DNA from 2 places in the Streptomyces sparsogenes subsp. cuspidosporus genome. Region 1 is predicted to be linked to the other one. Evidence: predicted binding sites of a transcription regulator. Region 1 holds the regulator's gene; the other holds the start of a gene.

What was found. The regulator HspR, encoded in region 1, represses chaperone genes until heat shock. The targets are predictions, from matches to a motif close to TTGAGNNNNNNNNNCTCAA.
Region 2: the regulator HspR is predicted to act here: its motif matches at 7,512-7,530, upstream of lon (endopeptidase La).

Annotation. Positions count from the first base shown of each region.
Region 1 is NZ_BAAASD010000008.1:36,814-51,371, forward strand. Features, by position in the region: gene ABFY07_RS12560 (ATP-binding protein) at 1-164, shown strand, start outside; gene ABFY07_RS12565 (hypothetical protein) at 136-429, opposite strand; gene ABFY07_RS12570 (nuclear transport factor 2 family protein) at 510-890, opposite strand; gene ABFY07_RS12575 (FAD-dependent monooxygenase) at 981-2,213, opposite strand; gene ABFY07_RS12580 (ATP-binding protein) at 2,249-5,260, opposite strand; gene ABFY07_RS12585 (SDR family NAD(P)-dependent oxidoreductase) at 5,286-6,056, opposite strand; gene ABFY07_RS12590 (Uma2 family endonuclease) at 6,197-6,853, opposite strand; gene ABFY07_RS12595 (heat shock protein transcriptional repressor HspR) at 6,999-7,484, opposite strand; gene dnaJ (molecular chaperone DnaJ) at 7,486-8,661, opposite strand; gene grpE (nucleotide exchange factor GrpE) at 8,707-9,354, opposite strand; gene dnaK (molecular chaperone DnaK) at 9,351-11,213, opposite strand; gene ABFY07_RS12615 ((Fe-S)-binding protein) at 11,571-13,835, shown strand; gene ABFY07_RS12620 (SpoIIE family protein phosphatase) at 13,987-14,558, opposite strand, start outside.
Region 2 is NZ_BAAASD010000010.1:1,999-16,556, forward strand. Features, by position in the region: gene ABFY07_RS14600 (sensor histidine kinase) at 1-65, opposite strand, end outside; gene ABFY07_RS14605 (response regulator transcription factor) at 62-802, opposite strand; gene ABFY07_RS14610 (spermidine synthase family protein) at 904-1,650, opposite strand; gene ABFY07_RS14615 (rhomboid-like protein) at 1,857-2,627, shown strand; gene ABFY07_RS14620 (hypothetical protein) at 2,579-3,241, opposite strand; gene ABFY07_RS14625 (hypothetical protein) at 3,238-4,749, opposite strand; gene ABFY07_RS14630 (ABC transporter ATP-binding protein) at 4,767-5,576, opposite strand; gene ABFY07_RS14635 (zf-HC2 domain-containing protein) at 5,573-6,784, opposite strand; gene ABFY07_RS14640 (RNA polymerase sigma factor) at 6,781-7,380, opposite strand; gene lon (endopeptidase La) at 7,553-9,973, shown strand; gene ABFY07_RS14650 (Uma2 family endonuclease) at 10,107-10,697, shown strand; gene ABFY07_RS14655 (lysozyme) at 10,783-11,625, opposite strand; gene ABFY07_RS14660 (MarR family winged helix-turn-helix transcriptional regulator) at 11,882-12,364, shown strand; gene ABFY07_RS14665 (hypothetical protein) at 12,497-13,270, opposite strand; gene ABFY07_RS14670 (nitrate- and nitrite sensing domain-containing protein) at 13,613-14,558, shown strand, end outside.

The DNA of each region.
Region 1 (14,558 bases):
GCCTGCGGAAGGTCGGCGCGGACAGCGAGGGTGGGCGGGGGCTTCATCTGCTGGAGCTGCTCGCCGACAGCTGGAATCACTTCCCACTGAACGGCGAGCTGTGGGGCCCCGCGTCCAAGGTGGTGTGGTGCGAGATCAGCCGGACGCCTCGTCCTGGCTGGTAGCGACGGCCACGCGGCGGAACTCGACGGACTCGATGGTGACGCCGGGCGCGGTCCAGTCGAGGGCGGGCGGGGTGGCCGCGCGGGCCTGGTCCTCGGTCTCGAAGACGGTCATCGAGAGGCCACGACCGTCCACGGGCTCCAGCCAGTATCCGGTGAGAAAGCCGGGCGCCGAGCGGATCCTCGGCAGGACGTCCTCCATCAGCGCGGCGGCGGCAGCGGGTGCCTGGGCCGGGTCGATGGTCAGGGTCACAAGGGCTGCGTGCACGGGGTCCTCCCCACTGCGGATGATCCGGTCAGCAGTTAGGACGTCGCGAGGACCCGGAAATCATCGGTCGTCATCGGTCGTCACGGAGTCTTCGAGTAGCCCAGCGCCTCGGTGATCCGGCCGGCCCTCACCCGCATGACATTCACGCCGAGCACCGACGTCGTATGCCCCTCGCCGAACGTGGCCTCGCTGTCGGTGAAGGTGGCCCGCCACTGGATGACCCCACGCTCACCCGCGACGAAGACGTCGTACGGGGTGAAGTCGGTGTGGGGGTCGGCGGCGAGCGCGGCCCAGAATTTCAGGCACTCCTCACGGCCTTCGTAGCGCGTGCCGTCCGGGGCGGGCTGGACGGACACCATCACGCAGTCGTCGGCCACCAGGTCCGTCAGTCCGCTGGGGTCATGGCTGGTGAACGCCTCGTTGAAGCGACGGATCACCTCGGCGGTGTCGAGCTCTGACATGGATGCGGTCCCTTTCTCGTGGTGAGGGGACCGATCCTGCGGACACCGCGCCCAGCCGGCAGTTCCCCGCAGGGAATGCGGCCTCGCCGACTACGCCCCGATAAGGGCTTCGTAGTCGCGCAGCTTGATGTTCTCGGCGGTCTTGCGGGCGATCTTGGCGGCCATGTTCTTTCCCGGCAGGTACGGGATGAGCTTGTAGTAGCCGTTGAGGAACGTGGCGAGGGCGCGGGTGCGGGGGACCATGAGCTTGGCGACGCCGTCGCCCATCTTCTGGCAGCCCGTCGCGTACTCGCGCATCTCCTCCTCGTAGCGGGCGAAGGCCACACCGTGGTCGCCGTGCGCGGCGGCCAGTTCGCCGGCGAGGACGTACGCGCCGACCAGGGCGAGGCCGGAGCCCATGCCCGAGAGGGAGGAGGGGCAGTAGGCGGCGTCGCCGATGAGGGCGACCCGGCCGCGGGTCCAGCTGTCCATGTGGACCTGGCCGACCGAGTCGAAGTAGAAGTCCGGGGCGTGGCGCATGTCGTCCAGCAGCCGCTCGCTCTGCCAGCCGTTGCCGGTGAAGCACTCGGTGAGGGCGGCCTGTTGCCGGGCCACGTCGCGGCGGTCGAGGTCCTGCTTCGGTGAGGCGAAGTAGAAGACCGCCTTGGCCTCGGTGTTGTGGCGGGCGCTGTACATCGCGACCAGCCTGCCCGCGGTGCGGTAGGCGTGTCCGGTGTGGTCGAGGCCGAGGTGGTTGGCGGTGGTGAAGATCGCGCAGTGCACGCCGAGGTGCTTGACGAACCGCTCCTCGGGTCCGAAGGCCAGGCGGCGGGTGTTGGAGTGCAGCCCGTCGGCCCCGATCACCAGGTCGAACCGGCGCGGCGCGGAGCGTTCGAAGGTGACGGTCACGCCGTCGGGGTCCTCGGTGAGCGAGGTGATGGAGTCACCGAAGACGTATTCGGTGTGCTCCTTGGTGGCGTCGTAGAGGATGCGGGCCAGGTCGCCGCGGAGGACTTCGAGGTCCCCGGCGAACAGGTCGGCGGGCATGTCGGCCACCGGCTTCCCCGCGCTGTTGACGTACGACATGGAGCCCATGCCGGTGCGGGCCCGCTCCAGGTCGTCCAGGATGCCCATGCGGCGGAGGATCGACAGATGGGCTTCACCGCGGAAGTCGACGGCGTAGCCGCCCTCGCGCAGGGCCGGGGCGCGCTCCACGATGGTGGGGTTGAAGCCGTGGCGGTGGAGCCAGTACGCGAGCGCGGGGCCGGCGATGGAGGCGCCCGAGATCAGTACGTTGCGGTTGGTGAGTGCGTCACGGTTGGTTTGTGCGTCGTGGTTCGTCATGGCGGAGAGACTGCCGGGGAGGGCTCACCGCACGCTCACCGCCGGCTCACCGCCTCCAGGACCGACTCGACGACCGACGCCGGGAGGCCCATCAGATGGAGCCTGTCCGGGCCTCCCGCCGCCTCGGCCGCCTCCCGGTAGCGCTTCCGGGCCGCCGGCCCGGCGCCCCGCGCCTCGGCGACGCGGCCGAGGCCGGCGAGGGTGCGCACCCGGTTGCCGAGGCTCTTGACCCAGTGCGGGTCGATCCGCTCCAGGGCCTCCCCGTAGAGCCGTTCCGCCTCGTCCAGGTCTCCCTCCAGCGCGGCGATGTCCCCGAGCCCGCGCAGGGCCGCTCCCAGGCAGGTCGAGCTGCCGGCCCGGCGGGCCAGGTCGGCCGCGCTCGCGTAGTCGGCGCGGGCCGCCGCCCGGTCGTCGGGTTGGTCGCCCCGGTCGTCGAGGTGGCCGCCCCGGTCGTCGAGGTGGCCGTCCCGGCCGGACAGCAGGTCGCCCCGGTTGACCAGCAGGTCGGCGCTGTCCTCCAGGGCGCCGAGCTCCCCGGTGAGGGCGAGGGCCTCGTCGGTCAGCGCGATGGCCCGCGCGCAGTCGCCGCGCCCGCCCGCGAGGCCGGCCAGCACGTCCAGGGCCAGCGCGGTGCCCCAGCGGTCACCGAGCGCGCGGAACCCCTCGGCGGCCGTGGCCAGTGCGCGCTCGCCCGCCTCGGCGTCCCCCTCGCCGAGCGACCCGAACCCGGACACGTACCAGGCGACCGCCCGTGCCCACGGCTCCGGGCAGTCGCGTTGGGAGGACACGAGGGCGAACGCGCCGCGCGGGTCGGACTCGCTCGCGCTGCGCATCAGCCACAGGAGCAGGGCGGCCGGATACCGGCCCGCGCGGTCGCCCGGCCAGGCGGCCGCGAGCGCCTGCTCGGCCGCCGCGCGGTGCCGCCGCCAGACCGGTCGCCCGGGGGCGCTGCCGGACGCCGCGAGCAGTACGCAGACCGCGTACTCCTCGCCGATGCCGTCCGGGGCCGTGTCACTGGCCGTGTCACCGGCCGTGTCACCGGCCGTGTCACCGGCCGTCTCGCCGGCCGTGTCGCCGAGGGCGTCGAGCAGCGTGATCGCGTACGGGGCGACGGAGGCGGCGGCACCGCGGATCCACAGGTAGGTGGAGGCCGCGGCAAGCAGTTCCAGGGCCGTGGCGGGGTCCGGCGCCTCGATCGCCCAGCGCAGGGCCGCCAGGAGGTTGTCGTGCTCGGCGGCGAGGACCCGCAGCCACTCCAGTTGTCCGGCCCCGCGCAGATGGGGGTCGGCGGTCCGCGCCAGCTCCAGGAAGTACCGGGCGTGGGCGCCGCGCGCCGAGTCGCGTTCGCCCGCCTCGTCCAACCGCTCGGCGCCGTACGCCCGGATCGTCTCCAGCATCCGGTAACGCCCGCCGCCCGCGGGCTCGAGCAGCGACTTGTCGGCCAGCGACTCCAGCGTCTCGCCGTCCGTGCCGCACACCCGCAGCGCGGCCTCGGCGCTCGCGCCGCCGGCGAAGACCGTGAAACGGCGCGCGGCCCGCTGCTCGGACTCCGAGAGCAGATCCCAGCTCCAGGCGACCACCGAACGCAGCGTGCGATGGCGCCCGTCGGCCGTACGGCTGCCGCGGGCCGCGACCCCGAGCCGGTCGTCCAGCCGGCCCACGAGGTCGTCGAGGTCCAGCGTGCGCAGCCGCGCCGCCACCAGCTCGATGGCCAGCGGCAGATCGTCCAGGGCGGCGCAGACGCGCCGTACGAGCCCGGGATCGGCGGTGAAGCCGCGCCGCGCCGCGGCGGCCCGGTCGGTGAACAGCCGTGCCGCCGCCTCGTCGTCGAGCGGCCGCACCTGCCGGACGTGCTCGCCGATGATGCCGAGCGGCTCCCGGCTGGTCGCCAGGACGCGCAGCCGCGGGCAGGTCGCCAGCAGCCGCGCCGCCAGCGCGGCGGCCTCCTCGACGACGTGCTCGCAGTTGTCGAGGACGAGCAGGAGCATCCGGCCCGACAGCGCGGCGATCAGACGGTCGACCGGCGTGGTGGGGCCGCCTTGCGGCTGGAGCCCGTTCCCGCGCAGGCCGAGCGCGCCCAGCAGCGCCTGGGGCAGGTCCGCGCCGTCGCGCAGCGGAGCCAGCTCCACGAAGCACACCTCGTCCCGCGCGGCCCCCGCCCCCGCGACCTCCACCGACAGCCGGGTCTTGCCGACGCCGCCCGGCCCGATCAGCGTGACCAGCCGGGCCACCCGCAACAGCTCGGCGACCTCGGCCACTTCCTCGTCGCGGCCCACGAACGACGTCAGCTGCGCGGGCGGCGCGGCGGGCGAGGGCGACGGGTCGACGCTCAGCAGCTCCCGGTGCAGCGCGGCGAGTTCGGCTGAGGGGTCGGCGCCCAGCTCCTCGGCCAGGTGGCTCCTGGTCTCCTCGAACACCACCAGCGCCTCGGCCTGCCCGCCCTCCGCGAACAGCGCGCGCATCAGCAGCCCCGCCAGCCGCTCCCTGAGCGGATGGCGGCCGACCAGCTCACGCAGCTCCGGTACGGCAGCGCGGTGCTCACCGAGCCGCAGCTCGGCCTCGATCCGGTCCTCCAGCGCCCCGAGCCGCAGTTCCTCCAGCCGCACGGCGGCGGCCCGGGCCGTCTCGCTCCCGTCCAGCCCGTCCCACGCGGGCCCCCGCCACAGGCCCAGCGCCTCGCGCAGCAGCGCGACCGCCCGCCCGGGGTCGCCGTCGCCCAGCGCGGCCCGGCCCTCCCGGGCCAGCCGCTCGAACCGGCAGGCGTCCACGTCCTCGGGCGCCACCACGATCCGGTAGCCCGCCCCGGCCCGTTCGATCGCCGCCGCCGGGCCGAGGGCGGTGCGCAGCCGGGAGACCTGGGACTGCAGGGCGTGCGCCGACACCGCCCCGCCCGGGTCCAGCTCCTCGGCCAGCCGGTCGGCGGACACCACCTCCCCGGGACGGACCAGCAGCAGCGCCAGCAGCGCCCGCCGGGCCGGCCCGCCCAGCGGGACCTCCGCCCCGTCGTCGTACCACGCCCGGGTCTCGCCGAGGATTCCGAACCGCATGCCGGCGATTATCCACCGGCGAAGATCACGCGGGGGCGATCGGACCGAGATAGGTCCCACCTGAGACATCGATGGTCTGGCCGGTCACCCACCGGCCCCGCGGCCCCGCCAGGAATCCCACGACATCGGCGACGTCCTCCGGCTCGCCCAGCCGCCCCAGCGCCGTGATCGCCTCCAGCCCCGCGACCACCTCCGGCACGCAGGTGTATCCCGCGGTCATGTCGGTCCGCACCGCGCCCGGCGCGACCGTGTTCACCGTGATGCCGCGCCGGCCCAGCTCGTTGGCCAGCGACGGGGCCATCGACTCCAGCGCCGCCTTGCTGATGGTGTAGCCGATCTGCGTGGACACGGCAAACCGGCTGGCCGTCGAGCCCATGTTGACGATGCGGCCGCCGTCGTTCAGCAGCGGCAGCGCCCGCTGGATCACGAAGAACGGCGTGGCGACGTTGATCGCCAGCAGCCTGCCGAACTCCTCCTCGGTGACCCGGGCGATCGGATTGCCGGAGCTGATACCCGCGTTGTTGACCAGGATGTCAAGACCGCGTCCCGCCAGACCGGTGGCCAGCTGCTCGAACAGCCGGTCCACCGCGCCGTCCTCGCCGAACCGCGCCCGCACGGCGAACGCCCGGCCGCCGCCCTCTTCGATGCGCGCCACGGTCTCCTTGGCCGCGTCCTCGTTGCCCCCGTAGTGAACGGCGACCACAGCGCCCTCGGCCGCCAGCCGCAGCGCCACAGCCTGCCCGATACCCCGCGATCCACCCGTCACCAGCGCCGTCTTGCCGGTCAGCATGCCCATCACTGTGCTCCGCGTTTCCATGGCCGGTCCTTGGTGGACCGGGCGATGGCCCCACAGTGGCGGCGGTGGCTCACCGCGCGCTCACCGCCGGCTCACCGGCCGCGGAGCGCACCGCGCCGCCATGACGGTCCTGCGTGTGGTCAGGTCAATCGCGGACCCGTGATGGCCTCGGTGAGAGCGAACCCCTTCACCGGGCCCTCCGGGATCTGCACCTCGGTGCCGTAGGGGACGCGGATGGCGGCGGCGTACGTCTCCTCGCCCGGGGACGGCGAGGTCAGCACGGTCACCGCGCCGTGGTTGTCGTAGTCGTCGATCAGGACGTAGACGGGGATGCCGGCACGCGCGTAGGCGCGGCGCTTGCGGGCCCGGTCGCGCTGCTGGTTCTCGTGGCCGGGGGGGGGGACGACTTCGACGACGAGCTTCACGGCGGAGGCGGTGAAGCCGAGGCCGTCTTCGGTGAGGAACTCCTCGTCGTCTTCGGGCGCTACGAACAGGTCGGGGACCCACGCCTTGCGCTCGTGGATGACATTCCAGTCGTGGTGCACCGCATACTCACTGCTCTCCAGGTGCCTTTCCAAGGCCCGCCGCAGACGGTTGATGACACGAGCGTGGCTGGCACGTCCGGTGGGCGACACCTCGATGAACCCCTCGACAATCTCCGCGTGAAAGCCCTCGGGGAGTTCCAGGGACTTCCACGCCTGCCACAGGGCCTCGTCCAGTCCAAGCGAGGGCATGTCTTCGGGCATGGCCTCAGGCACCTCCATTGTCGTAGGCGCCTCGTGGGCGAGAGCGGTCATGGCGCAGCACCTCCTCCTCAAGTGTGGGCCAGGAGCGTCCGTGCGGCACGGACAACGCCCTCACGCCGGCAGAAAAGAAGCCCGGTGACCGAAGGATCGGTCACCGGGCCACCCGATGGGGTGGGACCGGGGGCTCCCCGCCCCGCTACTCCGAGCGCTTGGACTTCGGCCGCCACACCACCAGCGCGCTGGCCTGCCGGACCTGGTCGTAGGGGACCAGGTCGCGGCGGTAGGAGGCGTGGACCGCGGCCTCGCGCTGCTGCATCGCCGCGGCCGCGCCCTCGACCGCGGCCTGGAGTTCGGCGACGCGCTCCTGGAGGGCGGCGACCTGGTTCTCCAGTTCGATGATGCGCTTGATACCGGCGAGGTTGATGCCCTCGTCCTGGGAGAGCTGCTGCACCTGGCGGAGCAGCTGGATGTCGCGGGCCGAGTAGCGGCGCCCGCGGCCGGCCGTGCGGTCGGGGGAGACCAGGCCCAGCCGGTCGTACTGGCGCAGGGTCTGCGGGTGCAGCCCGGAGAGCTGGGCGGCGACCGAGATGACGTACACCGGCGACTCGTCCGTCAGCTCGTACGGATTGCGGCTCCTGGGCGCGCCCGTACCGCTCCTGCCTCCGACCCCTCGGCCATCCATGTCATGCTCCCTTCGCGGACTGGAACAGCTCCGCCCGCGGGTCCTCCCCCGCGGTCGCCTCCCGATACGACTCCAGCGCCTCGCGCGCCTTGTCGCTGAGGTCCTTGGGGACGGTGACCTCAACGGTGACCAGCAGGTCGCCGCGGGTGCCGTCCTTGCGCACCGCGCCCTTGCCGCGGGCGCGCATCGTGCGGCCGTTGGGCGTGCCGGCCGGCAGCTTGAGGGTGACCGGGGGGCCGCCGAGGGTGGGGACCTTGATCTCGCCGCCGAGGGCCGCCTCCGGGAGGGTGACGGGCACGGTGACGGTGAGGTTGTCGCCCTTGCGGCCGAAGACCGGGTGGGGGTCGACGTGGACCACCACGTACAGATCGCCGGCGGGGCCGCCGGTCTCGCCCGGGGCGCCCTTGCCGCGCAGCCGGATCCGCTGGCCGTCGCTGACGCCGGCGGGGATGCGGACCTGCATGGTGCGGGCGCTGCGGGCGCGGCCGCTGCCCTTGCAGGCCTCGCACGGGTTCTGCGCGATCAGGCCGCGGCCGCGGCAGTCCACGCACGGGTCGGTGAGCGAGAAGCCGCCCCCGCCGCCCCGGCTGACCTGGCCGGTGCCGACGCAGGTCGGGCACACGCGGGGCGTGCCGTTCTTGTCGCCGGTGCCCGAGCACGCCTTGCACGGGGCCTGACTGGACATCCGCAGCGGGACCGTGGCCCCCTCCACCGCCTCGGTGAAGCTCAGCGTCACCTCGGACTCGATGTCCTGGCCGCGGCGCGGCTGGGCCCGGGTGGAGGTGCCACGGTTGAAGAGGCCGCCGAAGACGTCCCCGAGGCCGCCGCCGAAGCCGCCGCCCGCGCCGCCGCCCTGGGCGCCGCCGAAGAGGTCGCCCAGGTCGAAGTTGAAGGTGCCGCCGGGGCCGCCCGCGCCCGGCCCCGGGCGGAATCCGCCGTTGCCGAACAGGGCGCGGGCCTCGTCGTACTCCTTGCGCCGCTTGGGGTCGCCGAGGACGTCGTTCGCCTCGGAGATCTCCTTGAAGCGCTCCTCGGCCTTGGCGTCGCCCTTGTTGGCGTCCGGGTGGAACTCGCGGGCGAGCTTCCGGTACGCCTTCTTGATCTCCGCCTCGGTGGCGTCCTTGGGGACGCCGAGGACTTTGTAATAGTCCTTCTCGACGAAGTCCTTGGTGCTCATCCCCGACGTCCCTCCTCTCCTGCCATCGCTGTCACATCAGCCACGTCAGCCCTCTTCCGGGCCACCGCTCTCCTCATCCGGCGTCTCGTCCCCCTTGGGCTGTGCGCCCGGCTGGGGCTCGGCGACGGCGACCCGCGCCGGGCGGATCGTTCGCTCGCCGATTCGATACCCCGGCTGCAGAATCTGCACGCACGTGGTTTCGGTGACGTCCGGCGCGTACGAGTGCATGAGCGCCTCGTGCACCAGCGGGTCGAAGGGCTCGCCCTCCTTGCCGAACTGCTGCAGGCCCATCTTCGCCGCGACCGTCTCCAGCGACTCGGCGACGGACTTGAAGCCGCCGACGAGCTCGCCGTGCTCACGGGCGCGGCCGATGTCGTCGAGCACGGGCAGCAGCTCGGACAGGAGGTTCGCCACGGCGATCTCCTTGACCGTGACCCGGTCCCGCTCGACCCGGCGCCGGTAGTTCTGGTACTCCGCCTGGAGCCGCTGGAGGTCGGCCGTCCGCTCGTTGAGGGCGGTACGGACCTGGTCCAGCTGGGCCTGGACGGCCACCTGCTCGAGGTCCCCTGCCGGGGCCTCCGGGCCCGCCTTGTCGGCGGACCCGGCGGCACCCTTGGCCGCATCCTCAGGGGTCTGTGCGGCCTCGGAGGGGACGTCGGGCTGCTCCTCGAAGCCCGGGGTCTCCTCCGTCACGCGGCACCACCCTGTCCCTTGTCAGCCTTCTCGTCGTCCACGATCTCGGCGTCCACGACGTCGTCGTCGGCCTTGGCCTGGCCGTCACCGGCCGCGCCCGCCGCACCCGCCGCGCCCGCGCCGTCCTGGGCGTTGGCGTACAGCGCCTGGCCCAGCTTCTGGCTGACGGCCGCGACCTTCTCGGTGGCGGTGCGGATCTCGGCGGTGTCGTCGCCCTTGAGCTTCTCCTTCAGCTCGCCGACCGCGGTCTCGACCTCGGTCTTGACGTCGCCGGGGACCTTGTCCTCGTTGTCCTTGAGGAACTTCTCGGTCTGGTAGACCAGCTGCTCGGCCTGGTTGCGGGTCTCGGCGGCCTCGCGGCGCTTGTGGTCCTCCTCCGCGTACTGCTCGGCCTCGCGCATCATGCGGTCGATGTCGTCCTTCGGCAGCGCGGAGCCGCCGGTGACGGTCATCTTCTGCTCCTTGCCGGTGCCGAGGTCCTTGGCGCCGACGTGCATGATCCCGTTGGCGTCGATGTCGAAGGTGACCTCGATCTGCGGCACGCCGCGCGGGGCCGGCGGCAGGCCGGTCAGCTCGAACATGCCGAGCTTCTTGTTGTACGCCGCGATCTCGCGCTCGCCCTGGTAGACCTGGATCTGCACGGACGGCTGGTTGTCCTCGGCCGTGGTGAAGATCTCGGAGCGCTTGGTCGGGATGGTCGTGTTGCGCTCGATCAGCTTGGTCATGATGCCGCCCTTGGTCTCGATGCCGAGGGACAGCGGGGTGACGTCGAGCAGCAGGACGTCCTTGACCTCGCCCTTGAGGACACCGGCCTGGAGCGAGGCGCCGATGGCGACGACCTCGTCCGGGTTGACGCCCTTGTTGGCCTCCTTGCCGCCGGTCAGCTCCTTGACCAGCTCGGCGACGGCCGGCATACGGGTCGAGCCACCGACCAGGACCACGTGGTCGATCTCGGACAGCGCGATGCCCGCGTCCTTGATCACGTTGTGGAAGGGGACCTTGCAGCGCTCGAGCAGGTCGCTGGTGAGCTGCTGGAACTGGGCGCGGGTGAGCTTCTCGTCCAGGTGCAGCGGGCCCTCGGCGGAGGCCGTGATGTAGGGCAGGTTGATGGTGGTCTCGGTCGAGCTGGAGAGCTCGATCTTCGCCTTCTCGGCGGCCTCGCGGAGACGCTGGAGCGCCATCTTGTCCTTGGACAGGTCCACGCCGTGGCCGTTGTTGAACTGCTTGACCAGGTAGTCGACGACGCGCTGGTCCCAGTCGTCGCCACCGAGGTGGTTGTCACCGTTGGTGGCCTTGACCTCCACCACGCCGTCGCCGATCTCCAGCAGCGAGACGTCGAAGGTGCCGCCGCCGAGGTCGAAGACCAGGATGGTCTGGTCGTCCTTCTCGAGCCCGTAGGCGAGGGCGGCGGCAGTAGGCTCGTTGACGATACGCAGGACGTTGAGGCCCGCGATCTCACCGGCCTCCTTGGTGGCCTGGCGCTCGGCGTCGTTGAAGTACGCCGGGACGGTGATGACCGCGTCCGTGACCTTCTCGCCCAGGTACGCCTCGGCGTCCCGCTTGAGCTTCTGCAGGATGAAGGCGCTGATCTGCTGCGGGTTGAAGTCCTTGTTGTCGAGGTTGATCTTCCAGTCGGTGCCCATGTGGCGCTTGACCGACCGGATGGTCCGGTCCACGTTGGTCACGGCCTGGCGCTTGGCGACCTCACCGACCAGGACCTCGCCGTTCTTGGCGAAGGCGACGACGGACGGCGTGGTCCTGGCGCCCTCGGCGTTGGTGATGACGGTGGGCTCACCGCCTTCGAGCACACTGACGACGGAGTTCGTCGTACCCAGGTCGATGCCGACCGCACGAGCCATTTCGCAATCCTCCAACTACACAGCATTGAGTGGAACAGGCTCAAGAGTGCCTGACGGATCCCCTCGTGTCAACAGACCTGAGTCCGGCGGGCTCAACTTTTATACGGCCCTTATGGACAGGACACGGACAAGGGGGGAGGGGTGAGGTGACGAGAGGGCCGGCGATCCGGCCAAGCGACACAGATCACCGGCCGGTCGGCTACATGGGCTGCCGCTTCCCCGGGTAATCTCGGTCAAGACCAGATAAGTTACTGCTTAGTAATCGCCTGTTTCGACTGCTTCGACTGCTAGTAATCCGTTCCGCCCAGTAATCCGCACTGCTCAGTAATCCGCTCTCGCAGGTTCGAGGAGCCCCCAATGCAACTCGCCGCGATCATCGTGTCGCTGGTCCTCACGGCGGTCGGCGTTGCCCTGCTCGGCCGCGCCATCGCGCAGTTCGTGCGCTTCTTCAAGCTCGGCGCACCCGTGCCGGCGGGCACCCGGACCGACAACCCCTATCAGCGCAGCGTGACGCTGGTGAGGGAGTTCCTGGCGCACACCCGGATGAACAAGTGGGGGATCATCGGGATCGCCCACTGGTTCGTCGCGATCGGCTTCCTGACCCTGCCGCCGACCATCATCAACGCCTACGGCCAGCTCTTCCAGGCCGACTGGACGCTGCCGATCCTCGGCGGCTTCCTCCCCTATGAGCTGTACATCGAGTTCATCGGGACGATGACCACCCTCGGCATCGCCACCCTGATCGTGATCCGGCTGCTCAACCTGCCCAGCCGGGCCGGCCGCAAGTCCCGCTTCGCCGGCTCCACGGCCTGGCAGGCGTACTTCGTCGAGTACGTCATCCTGATCATCGGCCTGGCGATCATGGCGCTGCGCGGCACGGAGGGCGCGCTGCACCACGTCGACTCGTACCAGCCGGAGTACTTCGCCTCGTACCCGCTGGTGCTGCTCTTCAAGAGCCTCAGCGTCGGCACCGTGCAGAACCTGACCTATCTGTTCGCGATGATCAAGCTCGGCACGACCATGGTCTGGATGATCACGGTCTCGGTGAACATCGACATGAGCATCGCCTGGCACCGCTTCCTCGCCTTCCCCAACATCTGGTTCAAGCGCGAGTCGAGCGGAGACGTCGCGCTGGGCGCGCTCCAGCCGATGACCTCGGGCGGCAAGCCGATCGACTTCGAGGACCCGGGCGAGGACGACCAGTTCGGCGTCTCCCAGATCGAGCACTTCTCCTGGAAGGGCCTGCTCGACTTCTCCACCTGCACCGAGTGCGGCCGCTGCCAGTCCCAGTGCCCGGCCTGGAACACCGGCAAGCCGCTGTCGCCCAAGCTGCTGATCATGTCGCTGCGCGACCACTCGCACGCCAAGGCCCCGTACCTGCTCGCCGGCGGCGGCAAGACGGCGGAGGGGGAGGAGAAGGCGAGCGCCGAGCAGCTCGCCGAGGTGCCGCAGGCCGCCCTCGCCGAGGCCGAGCGGCCGCTGATCGGCACTCTGGCCGAGAACGGCGTCATCGACCCGGACGTGCTGTGGTCCTGCACCACCTGCGGCGCCTGCGTCGAGCAGTGCCCCGTCGACATCGAGCACGTCGACCACATCGTCGACATGCGCCGCTACCAGGTGATGATCGAGTCGTCCTTCCCGAGCGAGGCCGGGACGATGCTGAAGAACCTGGAGAAGAAGGGCAACCCCTGGGGGCTCGCCAAGAAGCAGCGCCTGGCGTGGACCAAGGAAGTCGACTTCGAGGTCCCGGTCGTCGGCAAGGACATCGAGGACCTGTCCGAGGTCGACTACCTGTACTGGGTCGGCTGCGCGGGCGCCCTGGAGGACCGGGCCAAGAAGACCACCAAGGCCTTCGCGGAGCTGCTGCACATCGCGGGCGTCAAGTTCGCGATCATGGGCGGCGACGAGTCGTGCACCGGCGACTCCGCCCGCCGCCTCGGCAATGAGTTCCTCTTCCAGCAGCTCGGCCAGCAGAACGTCGAGATGCTCAACATGGCCTTCGGGGAGGACGCGGAGGAAGGCGTCGTCGTCGAGAAGTCCAAGAAGAAGATCGTCGCAACCTGCCCGCACTGCTTTAACACGATCGCCAATGAGTACCCGCAGCTCGGCGGCCACTACGAGGTGATCCACCACACCCAGCTGCTGCAGCACCTCGTCGACGAGGGCAAGCTCGTCCCGGTCACCCCGGTCGAGGGGCTCATCACCTACCACGACCCCTGCTACCTGGGCCGCCACAACAAGGTCTACACCCCGCCGCGCGAGATCATCGCCAAGGTGCCGGGCCTGCGGAACGAGGAGATGCACCGCCACAAGGAGCGCGGCTTCTGCTGCGGCGCCGGCGGCGCCCGGATGTGGATGGAAGAGCGCATCGGCAAGCGCATCAACGACGAGCGCGTGGACGAGGCGCTGTCCCTCAACCCGGACATCGTCTCCACCGCCTGCCCGTTCTGCCTGGTCATGCTCACCGACTCGGTCAACGGCAAGAAGAATTCGGGTGCGGCGAAGGAGTCGCTGCAGGTCGTGGACGTCGCGCAGCTGCTGCTCGACTCCGTCAAGACGCCCGCCGAGCCGGAGGACGACGGGAAGACGGCGCGGGAGCCGGAGCCGGAGCCGGTGAAGTAGCGCCGCGCCTTCCGTTCCGTACGCGCCCGAGGGGCTCGATCCGACCGGATCGAGCCCCTCGGGCGTTTCGGCGCCGTCGATGTGTCAGCGCCACTGACGGTTCAGCACAACCGTTTCAGCACCGCAGCCGTGTCATCGCCGCCGCGCCGTCTCACCGCCGCCGCTTGCCGCGCTCCGGCAGGGTCTGCTCGGTCCAGATGACCTTGCCCTCGGCGGTGTAGCGGGTCCCCCACCGGTCGGCGAACCGCGAGACCAGGAACAGCCCGCGCCCGCCCTCGTCCTCCGTCGCCGCGTACCGCAGATGCGGCGAGGTGGAGCTGGTGTCCGAGACCTCGCAGATCAGGCTGCGGTCGCACAGCAGCCGCACCCGGATCGGCCCCGTCGCGTACCGGATCGCGTTGGTGATCAGCTCGCTGAGGATCAGCTCGGTGGTGAACGCCACCTCGCCCAGGTCCCACTCGGCCAGCCGCGCCGCCACCGCGGCGCGCACCGCGGACACCAGGGACGGTTCCGACGGCACCTCCCAGTCCGCGATCCGCTCCGGCTCCAGCACCCGCGTACGGGCGACGATCAGCGCGATGTCGTCGCTGGGGGTGTCGGGCAGCATCTCGGCGAGGACCGCCGTACAGGTCTCCTCCGGCGTCCGCCCGGCGTGGGAGAGGGAGGCGCGCAGCAGCTCCAGGCCCTCCTCGATGTCCCGGTCGCGCTTCTCGACCAGGCCGT
Region 2 (14,558 bases), on a different contig from region 1:
GCCCGCCGGCTCGCCCATCGGCCCGCGCGGCTCCATACGGCCGTCCAGCGGCCGGACGGCCTCATGCCGCCGGGGTCTCCAGGGCGTAGCCCACCCCGTGCACCGTACGGATCCGCTCCGCGCCGATCTTCCGGCGCAGCGCCTTGATGTGGCTGTCCACGGTCCGGGTGCCCGAGGCGTCGGCCCAGTCCCACACCTCCGCGAGCAGCTGCTCACGGGAGAGCACCGCGCGCGGCGTGTTGGCCAGGCACACCAGCAGGTCGAACTCGGTCGGGGTGAGGTGCACGTCCGTGCCGCGCACCCGCACCCGGCGCTGCGCGTGGTCGATCTCCAGCTCCCCCAGCCGCAGGATGCCGCTGCGCGGGGTGTGCGCGGCCAGGGCCGCCCGCTCCACCCGTCTGAGCAGCACATGCACCCGCGCCGCCAGCTCCCGCATGGAGAACGGCTTGGTCATGTAGTCGTCGGCGCCGACCCCCAGACCCACCAGCATGTCGGTCTCGTCGTCCCGCGCGGTGAGCATCAGCACCGGCACCGGGCGCCTGGCCTGCACCCGGCGGCACACCTCCAGGCCGTCGAACCCGGGCAGCATCACATCGAGCACGAGCAGATCCGGCTGCCACGCCTCGGCCGTGTCCACGGCCGCCGGGCCGTCCCCGGCCGTCTGCACCTGGAATCCCTCGGCGCGCAGCCGGGCCGCGATGGCGTCCACGATGGTCGGATCGTCCTCGACGACCAGGACCCGGCGCTGTGCCCCCGGAGTGGTCGTGGCGGCCCCGTTGTGGCTGCTGTGAGTCTGCTCCATGCGCCCGCCCCTGCTTTGTTCCGTAAACCGCGGCCCCCGGCTGGTCGATCGCCCGGCCGCGTGCGCTGGCAAGCAGCGTAAAGGCAGCGTACGCGGCTCGGCTACGCGCCTCGAACCGCGAGGTGAACCACGTCGGGGACACCTCGGGCAACGCTGATCTCTTCCGTCCGCACCCCCGTGAAACCGGCATTCCGTAGCGCTTCCTCGAAGGCCGGGGAGGGCTGGGCGGACCACACGGCGAGGACCCCGCCCGGCGAGAGGCGGTCCCGGCAGGCGGCGAGGCCGGCGGGGGAGTACAGGCCGCCGTTGTCCTCGGTGACCGTCCAGTCCGGGCCGTTGTCGATGTCCAGGCACAGCGCGTCGTAGGTGGCCGCGGACCCGCCCGGGCGCAGATGGGCGACCAGATCGGCCCGGACCACCTCCGTGCGCGGGTCGGCGAGCGCGGCCCCGGAGATCCGCCCCAGCGGGCCCGAGCGGTGCCAGTCGATGACCGCCTCCTCGCGCTCCACCACCACGATCCGGCCCCACCGCGGCTCGGCCGCCGCCTCCGCCAGCGAGAAGCCGACGCCCAGCCCCCCGATCAGCAGCGCGGGCGCCGGCCGGGCGGCGGGCAGCGCGTCCAGCGCGGCGTGGATCAGGAGACGCTCGGAGCGGCCGTCGGAGGTGTCCATCAGGAAGCACCCATTGGCGATGATCTCGAAGACGGGCGCCCCGGCGGCCGCCTCACCCTCCCGGCCCGCCCCGTCCCCGCCGCGCCGGCGCAGCACCACCTCGCCGTACGGACCCTCGCGGCGGTCGAGGGTCACGGGGCGGTCCCGGTCGGCGGCGGTGTCGTACGGCGGGTGCACGGGTCTCGAGGTCCTTCCGGTGCGCTGGGTCGGGCTCGTGGCCCCGAATCTACCGGGCGGGACGGCCGCGCTCCCCGGGCACGTCGGTCGCGGCTGTGGTGCCATTCACACATGCGGCGCCGGTGACATGGAGCGAGGCCCGGCCGTTGTTGTGGCCGTAAGCGGGCAGAAGAGCGGCGGGGGGCCGACGAGGAAGGAGCCCCGGCGTGACGTGGACGCGAGCGGTCGGCACGGGTGCCGCGGCGGGCGCCGACCCGGCGGTGCGGTCTTCCCATGTGGCGGAAGGCAGCCGCGCCGGGCGGGGCGGGCGCGCGGGGTGGTTGCCGGCCAGGGGGCCGGCGCGGGTGGTGCCCGGTCCGCGGGCGACGCCGTTCACCCTCTGCTACGCCCTGGTGCTGCTGGGCACCGGGCTGTTCTCCCACCTCGCCGATCCCGACCTGGTACGCGACCTGCTGGCCCACTCCAGCACCGACGTCGTGAACCTCGCCCACCGCCCGCTGCTGTCGCTCGTCGCCAGCGGGGTGTGGGTCGCGGGCGGGCTGCTGTCGCCCTACATCGTCGCGTTCCTCGTCGTCGTCGGCGCGCTGGAGCGGCGGCTGGGCGGGCTGCGGACCGCCGGGATCTTCCTGCTCGGCCACGTCCTGGCGACCCTGATGACCGAGCTGCCCGTGGCCGCCTCCGTGGCCGTCGGGCAACTGCCCGACAGCTCACTCCGGCGGCTCGACTACGGCATCAGCTACGGGCTGCTCGCGTGCGCCGGCGCGCTCGCCGGGCTGGTCCGGCCCTGGCTGCGCTGGACGCTGCTCGGCGGGATCACGGCGGCGCTCCTCGCCGACCTGGCGGAGTTCACCGATCCGCTCACCGACTGGGGCCACCTGCTCGCCCTCGCGATCGGCGTCCTCGCCTGGCCGTACGTCCGGCGGGCCGCTCAGCGGCGCGTGCCCGGGCCCTCCGGGCGGGCGCCGCGCAGCGCGTAGAGGCAGGTGCCCGCGGCGAACAGCGCCACCGCCGTCCACCACGCCGCCCGCTGCGCCCCCGGCTGCACCGACCAGGCCCACACCGCGCCGGCGCCGCCGGGCTCGGCCCGCCCGGCGAGGAACACCGCGCTGGTGTGCACCAGCATCGGCAGCCAGCTCAGCCGGGCCCCGATGAGCGCGGCGCCGAGCGCCGTCACCCCCACGGCGCCCAGGACGTTGCGGGCCATGGCGGCCGCCCCGTACGCCTGCGGCTCGCCCGGGACGGCCACCGCGAGCAGCCCCGCCGCCAGCGCGGTGAGCAGCAGCAGATGACAGCCGCGCCGGGACCACCAGGGGCGTACGGCGGTCCGGTCCAGCTCGTCGCCGTGGCTGTACAGGCCCACCCCGATCGCGGCGGCGACGAGCACCGGCGCGAGGACGAGGACGGGCAGCCGGGCCCGCGGCCCGGGGTCGGACCGGGTCAGGAGCCAGTCGGCGCACCAGGCGGTGCCGGGCGCGGCGGCGACCAGGACGGCGATCGTCATGGGCAGGGCGCGGGAGCGCGCGTACAGCAGCAGATTCGAGTTCAGGGGGCTGTTCGGGTTCAGGGGGCTGTTCGAGTGGCGGGGGCTCATGGGGCGCTCACCTCGTTCAGCCGGCAGGAGCGCGCGGCGGCGAAGTACTCGCCCAACCAGCGGGTGCGCTCACCGTCGGGCATGGTCTTCAGCCTCTTCAGCGTGCGGGTGAAGCCCGGTTCGGTCTCGCCGCGGGGCACGTTCTCGGGCCGGGGCATCGGCGCCAGCCACTCGGCCACGGCCTCGCTCAGGTCGCTGTAGCGGTCCGCGTCCGAGACGCCCCGGCAGTGCCGCGCCGTCGCGCCGAGGGCCGCGTTGGCCGCGAACATCTCCGGCTCGGCGATCCGGTTGCGCCGGAAGTACATGTCCCAGCCGGTGAGCGCCGCGTCGGCGCGGCGCGCCTGGGTGTCGACCGGGGCCTCGACGATGCGGGCGGGGGCGTTCGGCACGTCGCGCAGCTTCGCGGTCAGCCCGGCCAGCGCGCGGGAGGCGTCCGGCAGCATCCGGCTGTGCACCCGTGTCGCGCACACGCGCGGCGTCCCCTCGTCGCAGACCAGCGCCTCGTTCGCCGGGTCCGGGCGCCACAGGCCGTCGCCGGTCTGCGCGAGCAGGACGGCGGCGGTGGCCGCCGCGGCCAGCGGAGCGAGGGCCAGGGCGCGGGCGCGGCGGCGGGCGGCGTAGGCCAGCAGCGCGGCGGCCGCGAGGCCGGCCGTCCAGACCATCGAGACGGGCCCGAACCACCACACCGGCCGACCCCAGGTGGAGACGTGCTCCTTGCCGGGACTGAGCCAGGAGACGCCGGATTCCTGGTTGGAGAGGAGGAGTTCGACGTTGTACATGACCAGGGCCACCACGGGCGGGGCGAGACGCCAGGGCACGACCCGGCCCACCACGAACCCCAGCGCGGCGAGCGAACCGATCCCCGTCGCGTCGGCGACGATCAGCGACAGGTGGGGGCCGTCGCCGCCCGCGTACTGCCAGGTCCACGCCAGGCACACCACGGCCGTGAGCAGATACCCGGCCACCGGCCACACGACGGCGGGGGCCGCGGCCAGCAGGGCCTGCCGGAGCGGCGGGCGCGCCACGGTGGCCAGCAGCTCCTCCGTCCGCCGGCGCCGCTCCCGCCCGCCCTGCCAGCAGGCGACCGCGGCTGCCAGCGGCGCGCCGAGCACCAGCCCCGCGACGCGCAGCATGTTGGCGGTCTCCGTCCAGCCCGACAGCCAGTCGTCGGCCTTCGTGTACATGGTGAACAGCAGGACGGCCAGGGTCGCGGCGCCGGCGGGCAGACCGGCGCCGCGGCGGAGTTCGGTGAGCAGCGGGCGGGCGCGGCGCGGGGAGTGCGCGTGGCCCGGGCGCCGCGGCGCGCCGGCCGGGCTCAAGGGCTCGGCGGCTCGCCCCGTGCGGCCGTCGGTGTGGCTCGTGCGGCCGTCGGTGTGGCCCGTACGGCCGTCGGTGTGGCTCGTGCGGCCGTCGGTGTGGCTCGTGCGGCCGTCGGTGTGGCTCGTGCGGCCGTCGGTGTGGCCCGTACGGCCGTCGGCGTGGCCCCCACGGCCGTCGGCGCGGCTCATACGGTGGGTGGTCCGGCTCATCGGCCGACCCCCCATCCGGCGGAGCCGCCCAGCCCGGACCGGTGGTGGCGCAGTGCCACGGCGTACCCGCGCTCGATCGGGTTGTCGCCGAAGTCCTCCGCCCCCGCCTCGGCGGCGAGCGCGGCCAGCGCGTGCGGGGTGCCCCGGTAGGCCACCCGGCCCCCGCCGATGACCGTGACCTCGCTGCACGCCGCGGCGACGTCCTCCACCAGGTGGGTGGAGACGATCACCGTCGCGGTACGGCCAAGCTCCCGCAGCAGCGCCCGGAAGTCCACCCGCTGTTCCGGGTCCAGACCGGCCGTCGGCTCGTCCAGGAGCAGCAGCTCCGGGTCGTTGACGATCGCCTGGGCGATGCCGGCGCGCCGCACCATGCCGCCCGACAGGGTGCGGACCTTCGCGTCGATGCGGTCCGCGAGCCCGACCCGCGCGACCGCGCGTTCGACGGCGGCGGGGGCCTTGGCGCGCGGCACCTCCTTGAGCCACGCCATGTAGGCGACGAATTCGCGGACCGTGAACCCCGGGTAGTAGCCGAACTCCTGCGGCAGATAGCCCAGCCTGCGGCGCACGGAGGTCCGGTGCGCGGGGGCCGAGATGTCCCCGCCGAGCAGCTCCACCCGCCCGGCGGTCGGCGGGGCGACCGTCGCGAGGACGCGGATCAGGGAGGTCTTGCCCGCCCCGTTGGGGCCGAGCAGGCCGTGGACGCCGGTGCCGAAGGAGAGGTCCACGGCGTCGAGGGCGGTGGTCCTGCGGTGCCGGACGGTCAGCCCGTGTGCGGAGACGGGGTGGACGGAGACGGCGCTGGTCATATGCGCTCCAGGTGGTCGAAGGACGTGCGGCGCAGGGCCAGCAGCCCCGCGCAGACGGCCGCCGCGGCCGCCCAGCAGCTCTGGGCGGCGGGGCCGGAGAGGACGGTGGCGAGGGAGTCGGACAAGGCGTCCGCGAGCGAGGACTCCCCGCTCTCACCCGGGCCCGCGAGCAGCGCGGGGGCGCCGACGGCCAGCAGCCAGCCCGCGGTGACCGCGCAGGTGGCGATCCGGCAGCCGACGTACGAGGCGAGGGCGAGCGCGGCGAGCGTGAGCGCGAGCCCCGGCAACAGCCACGCCGGGGTGGCGGGCGCCCCGGCGGCCGCGGGCAGGAGCTGCCCGGCGAGGGTCAGCAGCGGCACGGACACGGCGAGCACCGACGCGGTACGGGTCAGCAGCAGCCGCAGCCCGCCGGACGGGGTGGACGCGGCCAGCTCGTGCATCGGGTCGGCGTGCCGCCCGTACGAGACGGCCACCCCGGCCGACGGCAGCACGGGCGCGAGCGCCAGCAGCAGCGGCCGCACGCCGGACATCCCGGCGGCCCGCGCGGCCCCGGCCGCGACCAGGCCCGTCACAAGCAGCGCGACCAGCCAAGGCCCCCGCACCGCGGGCCCCGCGGCCCACACCATCCACGCCCGGGGGTCCCGGAACGCCCCGCGGCGGCGTGCGCGGACACCGCCCGCGCCGCCGGGTTCCGGCCCGGCGTGCCGTGCCGCGACGGCTGTGCGGCCGTCGGCCGCCGGGGCCGGGGTTGGTCCGCTGTGCCGTGCCGCGGGCGTGTCGGCGTGCGCGGTCGGGGCCGGGGACAGGTCCCCGGCCAACTGGGGGGCAGGGGCTCGCCCGGCACGCCCGGCCGCCGCCGTGTCGGCGGGGGCTGCCGGGAGCCGGGGCACGGCCGGGGCGGGGCGGGGGGCCGAGGCCTCGGCCCCGGCGCCCGGGGCCTCCGCGGGTGCCGTCGCCTCCACCGGCGCGTCCGCCGTCGCGAAGGCGAGCAGTGCCGCGCGGACGTCCGCAAGGGCCGGGGCCGCCGCGCCCGCGCGTACGGCCGCGGAGACGCGGGCCGCGCAGGGCGCGCAGGCCTCGACGTGCTTCTCGACCGACCACGTGTCGGTCTCCGGCAGCGAGCCGTCGGCGTACGCGGCCGCCTGGGGCTGGGTCACGTGCCAGGCGGCGGCGGGCCCGCCGCGCCGGGTGGGTCGGGGGCGCTTCATGCGGTGCCTCCGAGGGCGTCCAGGAGGTGCGGGGGTGTGGCGCGCAGCTGGCTGAGCGCGGCGCGGAGTTCCCGGCGGGCCCGCTGGGCGCGGGTCTTGACCGTGCCTTCGGGGATGCCGAGGAACTGCGCGGCCTCGCGGGTGGTGAGCCCGTCGACGACCGTGGCGCGCAGGACGGCGCGCAGCTCGGGGGAGAGCCGGTCGAGGGCCGAGCCGACGTCGCCGTACTCCAGCGCGTCGAGCGCCCGCTCCTCCGCGGAGGGAGCGGTGGCGCGGGCCGGGTCCGGCTGGTGGCGGGCGTGGGCGGCCTGGGCCTCGGCGGTGCGGGCGGCGGCGCGCTGGGCGTCGACGAGGCGCCGGGCCGCGATGGTCCACAGCCAGCCGCCCGCCTCGCCGCCGCGGTGCGCGCCGGCCGTCCGCCAGGCCGTCACGAAGGTGTCCTGGAGGACCTCCCGTACCGTCTCGGGGTCCTGGCAGCGGCGCGTGAGGCGGGCGTGCAGCCAGCCGGCGTGCCGGTCGTAGAGCGCGGCGAGCGCCTGCGTGTCTCCCGTCGCGACGGCGCGCAGCAGCTCGCCATCGCTTCGGTCTGCCCCCATGGGGCGGAACAGTCTCACGCCCCTCTATCGCTTACCGAGGGGGTGTCGGTTCGCGTTCCCGCGAAATCCCCGCCGCCGGCTGATCGCTCAGAGCGAACACGGGCCCGGGAACATCCGCAGGCGCTCGTGCATTGAGCCTGTACAGCTCAACTTGCCTGCCGAAGGGGAGATCATGGCTTCGACGTCCACACCGCTCACCCTGCCCGTGCTGCCTCTCGATGACGAGGTGGTGCTGCCCGGCATGGTGGTGCCGCTGGACCTGTCCGACAGCGAGGTACGGGCCGCGGTGGAGGCCGCCCAGGCCGCCGCGCGATCAAGCGGGAGCGGCGGCGGGAAGCCGCGGGTGCTGCTGGTGCCGCGCATCGACGGGACGTACGCGGGCGTCGGCACGCTCGGCACCGTCGAGCAGGTGGGCCGGCTCTCCGACGGCGACCCGGGCGCGCTGATCCGCGGTGTGCGCCGGGTGCGCATAGGGGCCGGGACGACCGGCCCGGGGGCCGCTCTGTGGGTGGAGGGCACCCAGGTCGAGGAGATCGTCCCCGACCCGCTGCCCGGTGCCGTCGCCGAGCTGGTCAAGGAGTACAAGGCGCTGGCCACCAGCTGGCTGCGCAAGCGCGGCGCCTGGCAGGTCGTGGACCGGGTGCAGCAGATCGACGACGTCGGCCAGCTGGCCGACAACTCCGGCTACTCGCCCTTCCTGACCGTCAAGCAGCGCGTGGAGCTGCTGGAGACGGCCGACCCGGTGGCGCGGCTGAAGCTGGCCGTGGGCTGGCTCAGCGACCACCTCGCCGAGCAGGACGTCGCCGAGGCGATCGCCAAGGACGTCCAGGAGGGCGTGGACAAGCAGCAGCGCGAGTTCCTGCTGCGGCGGCAGCTCGAGGCGGTCCGCAAGGAGCTGGCCGAGCTCAACGGCGACCCGGAGGACGAGAGCGACGACTACCGGGCCCGGGTGGAGGCCGCCGACCTGCCGGAAAAGGTGCGCGAGGCCGCGCTCAAGGAGGTCGACAAGCTGGAGCGGGCCTCCGACCAGAGCCCCGAGGGCAGCTGGATCCGCACCTGGCTGGACACCGTCCTGGAGCTTCCCTGGAACGAGCACACCGAGGACGCGTACGACATCGCCGGTGCCAAGGCCGTCCTCGACGCGGACCACGCGGGCCTGGAGGACGTCAAGGAGCGGATCACCGAATACCTCGCGGTGCGCAAGCGCCGCGCCGACCGCGGCCTGGGCGTGATCGGCGGCCGCCGGGGCGGCGCGGTGCTGGCCCTGGTAGGGCCGCCGGGGGTCGGAAAGACCTCGCTCGGGGAATCGGTCGCCCGCGCGATGGGGCGGAAGTTCGTGCGCGTCGCGCTCGGCGGCGTCCGCGACGAGGCGGAGATCCGCGGCCACCGCCGTACGTACGTCGGCGCGCTGCCCGGCCGGATCGTCCGGGCGATCAAGGAGGCGGGCTCGATGAACCCGGTCGTCCTCCTCGACGAGATCGACAAGGTCGGCTCCGACTTCCGCGGCGACCCGGCCGCTGCCCTGCTCGAGGTCCTGGACCCGGCGCAGAACCACACCTTCCGCGACCACTACCTGGAGGTCGAGCTCGACCTGAGCGACGTGGTCTTCCTCGCCACGGCCAACGTCCTGGAGGCCATCCCCGAGGCGCTGCTGGACCGCATGGAGCTGGTGCGCCTGGACGGCTACACCGAGGACGAGAAGGTCACCATCGCCCGCGACCACCTGCTGCCCCGCCAGCTGGAGCGGGCCGGCCTGGAGCCGGGCGAGGTGGTCCTGGAGGAGGACGCGCTGCGCAAGCTGGCCGGGGAGTACACCCGGGAGGCGGGCGTGCGGACCCTGGAGCGGTCCATCGCCCGGCTGCTGCGCAAGGTCGCGGCCCAGCACGAGCTGGGCGAGCGGGAGCTGCCGTTCACGGTCGGCGTGGCCGAGCTGCGGCCGCTGATCGGCCGCCCGCACCACACCCCCGAGTCCGCCCAGGACCCGGCCGAGCGGCGCACCGCCGTGCCGGGCGTGGCGACCGGGCTCGCGGTCACCGGCGCGGGCGGGGACGTGCTGTTCGTCGAGGCGTCCCTCGCCGACCCGGAGACGGGCGGCGCGGGGCTGACCCTCACCGGGCAGCTGGGCGACGTCATGAAGGAGTCCGCCCAGATCGCGCTCTCCTTCCTGCGCTCGCACGGCGCGGAGCTGGAGCTGCCGGTCGGTGACCTGAAGGAGCGCGGCATCCACCTGCACGTCCCGGCGGGCGCGGTCCCGAAGGACGGCCCGAGCGCGGGCATCACCATGACCACGGCCCTGGCCTCGCTGCTCTCCGGCCGCCAGGTGCGCCCGGACGTGGCGATGACCGGCGAGGTCTCGCTGACCGGGCGGGTGCTGCCCATCGGCGGCGTCAAGCAGAAGCTGCTGGCGGCGCACCGGGCCGGGGTGACCACGGTGATCATCCCCAAGCGCAACGAGCCCGACCTCGACGACGTCCCCGCCGAGGTCCTGGAGAAGCTGGAGGTCCACCCGGTCTCGGACGTCCGCCGCGTCCTGGAACTGGCCCTCACCCCGGCGGCCGCCCCGGCCGCCCCGGAGGTCCCCCTGGCGGCGTGACGGACGCCATCGGGGCGATGGCCCGGGACTCCTGTTCGCACGGGAGTTCCGGGCCGTCCGTGTCCTGGGGGCCGTCGTATCGTTGTACCAACCGGTCGCGTGCATTCGAGCCGCGGCGGGGAGGAGCGGCACGGTGACCGTCATGGAGATTGACAGGATCGAGATGGCCGACAGCAGCGACGAGCTCACCTTGGACATGATGTTCGAGGCGCTCGAGAAGATGCCCGTCCCCGAGGGAATCAAGGTCGAGATTGTCGAGGGAAACATCTTCATGTCGCCGCAGCGGGACACCCACTGGGAGATCACCCTGGATATTGTCGAACAGTTGCGGACGCGGTATCCGCGAAAGCGGATCAAGTCGGACGTGCGGATCGACTACCCCGGTTGTCTCAACGGCTTCGCGACCGATGTAACGCTGGTCGCCGAGGACGCGGTCAAGGACTCCAAGGGCCATTGGCGCTATGAGGACGTGGAGTTCGTGGCCGAGGTGATCTCGAGGCGCACGAGCATGAATGATTACGGTCCCAAGAAGACTGCGTACGCCACCGCCGGAGTGCCCGTCTACCTGATCGCCGACCCGTACACCGGCCGGTGCCGGCTGTTCACCCAGCCCAAGGACGGCGAGTACCGGGCCGAGATGACCATCGATTTCGGCAGTGAGCTGGACCTGACCGACACCGTCGTCGGAATGACGCTCAAGACCGACGAATTCCCCCGGGACTGAGCGGCCCGAACGCCCGACGCCCCTCGCCGTACGGACAGCCGGATCCGTACGGCGGGGGGCGAAGCGCCTGGGTGGGGCAGGGGCGTCAGCCGTTGGCGAGGGCCTGGACCCGGTCCAGTGCGCCGTTGAACTTGTTGTGGTCGCCGACGGTCGCGCCCGAGGAGGTGTACTGCCAGATGGTGTGGAAGCCCCAGCCGGCCGGGAGTTCACCGACGGAGTCGCCGTAGCGCGGGATCCACAGCGGGTTGATGCTGCCGAAGGCGCTGGAGTTGCCCGTGCAGCTCTTCCACCAGCTCGTGGAGGTGTAGATCACCGCGTCGCGGCCGGTCAGTGACTTGTAGGTGTTGGTGAAGTCCTTGATCCAGCTCACCATCGAGCTGGCGCTCTTGCCGTAGCAGGTCGAACCGTAGGGGTTGTACTCCATGTCGAGCGCGCCGGGGAGCGTCTTGCCGTCCCGCGACCAGCCGCCGCCGTGGTTGACGAAGTACGTGGCCTGTGCGGCGCCGCTGGAGTTGTCCGGCAGGGCGAAGTGGTACGAGCCGCGGATCATGCCGACGTTGTACGACCCGGTGTACTGCTGCGAGAAGTACGGGTTGGTGTAGCTGGTGCCCTCCGTCGCCTTGACGTAGGCGAAGCGGACCCCGCTGTTCCAGAGCGTCGACCAGGCGACATTGCCCTGGTGGCTGCTGACGTCCACGCCCTCCGTCGTGGCGAGCAGCCCGGGCGGCTCGTCGCCGGTCGTGGAACCGCCTTCGTGCTTGAGTATCTGGGAGCCCGCCCAGTGGTCCTCCGGGTGGGGGACTTTCTTCCCGCTCTCGGCGGCCGAAGCCGTACCGGAGAGCGAGAAGCTCATGGTGAGGAGACCGGTGAGAATGCCGATGAGCGCGGTGAGGGCGCGCCGGGTCGTGCCAGGTCTGTGCTTGGGCATGGCTGCCTCCGAGGGCCTCGTGTGGGGAGAGGTGCACATGTCATTGGTATGGCCATGTCATGCATGACGCTACGGGCGTAGATACGCGGCGCGGAAGGGGGATGGGTTGCCGCCGTTGGTCTAATCCTGCGAAATACTGACGGAGCTGCGGCGACGAGCGCGCCTGGCAGAAACTTTCACGCCGTGAAAATCCGGAGAGGGCTCTGACGTGCACGACAACGGGGCATTGCCCCCCGAGGGGGGTGAGGGACGCACCATGGGCGGAATTGGTGTAGACCATGCATTCCTGGCTCTGGAGCGCGAATTGGCGGTTTTCCTGCGCCGAGCCCGCGCCTCTTCGGGCGAATTGGCCCGGGAAGTCCACCCGGACCTGGAATCCGCCGCGTACGGGCTGCTGATGCGGCTGGAAGACGCCGGCCGGCAGCGCGCCACTGATCTCGCGGCCTACTTCGGGGTCGGCAAGGCGACGATGAGCCGCCAGCTGCGCGCGCTGGAGGACCTGGGTCTGGTGGCGCGCACCCCCGACCCCGCCGACGGGCGGGCCTTCCTGGTTCAGTTGACGGAAGAAGGGCGGGCCCGGTTCCGTCGGGTGCGAGGCGCCCGGCGGGCGCGGTACGCGCGCCGCCTCGCGGCGTGGGAGCGCAGCGAGGTGGCCGAACTCGCCCGGCTGCTGCACCGGTTGAACTCGGTACAGCTCGCCGAGGAGCCCGGCCAGGGCACACGTCCGCCGCAGGAGTAGGGCTCTCATGTACGTCAGGATCGGCGAGCCGGGCCGATCCGGCGACGCGGGTGTGGCGACCGTGGTACGCGGCCCGGAACCCCGGCCGGACCCCGGTGGGTGTCCGGGCCGGACCCCCGGCGGGTGCCCGGGCTAGAACTCCGCGAAGACGACCGCCGCGTCGTCGTGGGTCTTGCCGCGCGGGAAGGCGGCCCGCTCCGGGTCGGCGTCCTCCGCAGCCCGGACCCGGTCGATCAGCTCCTGCGGGCCCTCCTTGCGCAGCAGTGCGAAGCACTCGGTCCAGTCGCCCTCACGGAACACCTCCACCCAGCGCGCCGCCCCGTCGCTGAGCGCGGCCACCGCCCGGATCCCCGCCCGGGGGAGGGTGCCGGTCACGGCCCGGCCGGAGACGGCGGGGTCGGCGGCGGCGGTGAAGAAGCCGCCCTCGACATTGCGCAGGGCGGCCAGCGGGCGCCTCCCCGCGGCGCGCAGCCGGTCGATCCGGTCGTCGAGCACGGGCGTCACCGTGCCGTCCGTCCGCTCGATCAGCAACGCCGAGTCGGAGAGCACCAGATGCTCGACCCGCTCCGCGTCCCAGCGCACCGCGACCACCGTCGCCTGGGGCGTTCTCGCGTGAGAAAGGTCACATGTGGTGCCGTGCGCGTCGGCGGTGCGCTCGATCGCCTGGGAGAGGCAGCCTGTCAGCGGCATGTCCCAGCGCGAACCGGACAGTTCGAGCAGCGCCCCGCCCAGGCGGGCGGTGAACCAGGGCACGCCGTGGGCGCATCCGTAGTCCTCCTCGGGGGGCGTCACCCCGTCGAGGAGCACCAGTGCGCCGCCCTGGCCTGACGCGGGCAGCGCTACTGACGCGTAGTCCTCGTTGGGAACTTGGTGATCACCGGGCGCGGTGGCGAGTTCGATGCGCATCCGGCCAGTCTGCCGGACCGGTCCCCGTCACCCCTGGCCGGTCAATTGCCGGATTCGCCGGAATTGACGGTTAGGGGAAGTGGTGAGGGAGTATCTTGCCAGGGGGTCGGGCGATTTCCAACCCGTGAAAGGTTGGAGAAGGGTATGGCCCGCGGCCGAAGTTTGGTGGTCAACTACGCAATGCGGTTCACTCGTTCGGGTGGCGGGGTGGGTGATGCATGCCCGTCCCAAAGCCGTCCTGAAAGGGTCGGGACCCCTGCCAGAGGTGGGGAAACACAATTGTTGAACCGTCGTCACCTCTGGAACCACAGCGGGTCGGGCGAGAAAAGATTGTGAGCACCGGTGCGGAAGAAGCGGCTTCGGGGCGGCAACCACGAGCAGGGCGGCGAGCCACGCGCGCAGCAGGCGGCGCCGCAGCGCAGCACCGCACGCGTCCGTAACCGGCTGGCCGTGTCCGTCGCCGTCGTCTCCCTCGCCGTCCTCGGCGCCGGAGCCCCGGCCGTGCTGGGCGCGCTGGACGACACCACCGACGCCCAGGAGCTCGTCGACCTCGCCAAGACCAACCGCGGCGCGGTGACCCTCGCCCACGCCCTCGCCGACGAGCGCGACGCCATGACCGAGTACGTCGCGGCCGGGCGCAACTCCGCCTCCGGTGCCGGAGTGTCCGAGAGCCAGCGGGCCCGGGTGGACCGCCAGGTCAAGGAGGTCGGCCCGGGCACCCCGGCCGAGGTGCGGCGGCTGCTGGACGCGCTGCCCAAGGTCCGGCAGCAGGCGCTGACCGGCCACGGCTCGGCGCTGGACGTGTACGAGAGCTACACCGAGACCATCCAGGCCCTCGGCGGCCTCGCCGACACCCTGGCCCGCAGGCTCCGGGCGGGCGCCGACGACGGCTCCGCCGCCGCCCTGGCCCCGCTCGGCCGCGCCACCGAAGAGGCCTCCGCCACCCGTGGACTGCTGCTCGGCGCGCTCGCCGCGGGCGGCGCCCAGCCCAAGCTGACCTCGGCCGCCCAGCGCACCAACGTCAGCGAGCAGTCCGCGCTCGCCGACTTCAACCAGCTCGCCCCCGGCTCCGTACGCGACCGCTTCGCCCGCACGGTCAACGGCACCGAGGTCACCACCGCCGAGCGCTACATCGCCCGCCTCACCGACCAGCCCCAGCTCTCCGACACCGACCTGTTCCTCGACGACGAGCGGGTCGAGTCCAGCCTCTCCGCCCGCATCGACCGGATGCGCGGCGTCGAGTCCTCCCTGGCCACCGCCGAGATCGCGCACCTGGAGCAGCTGCGCG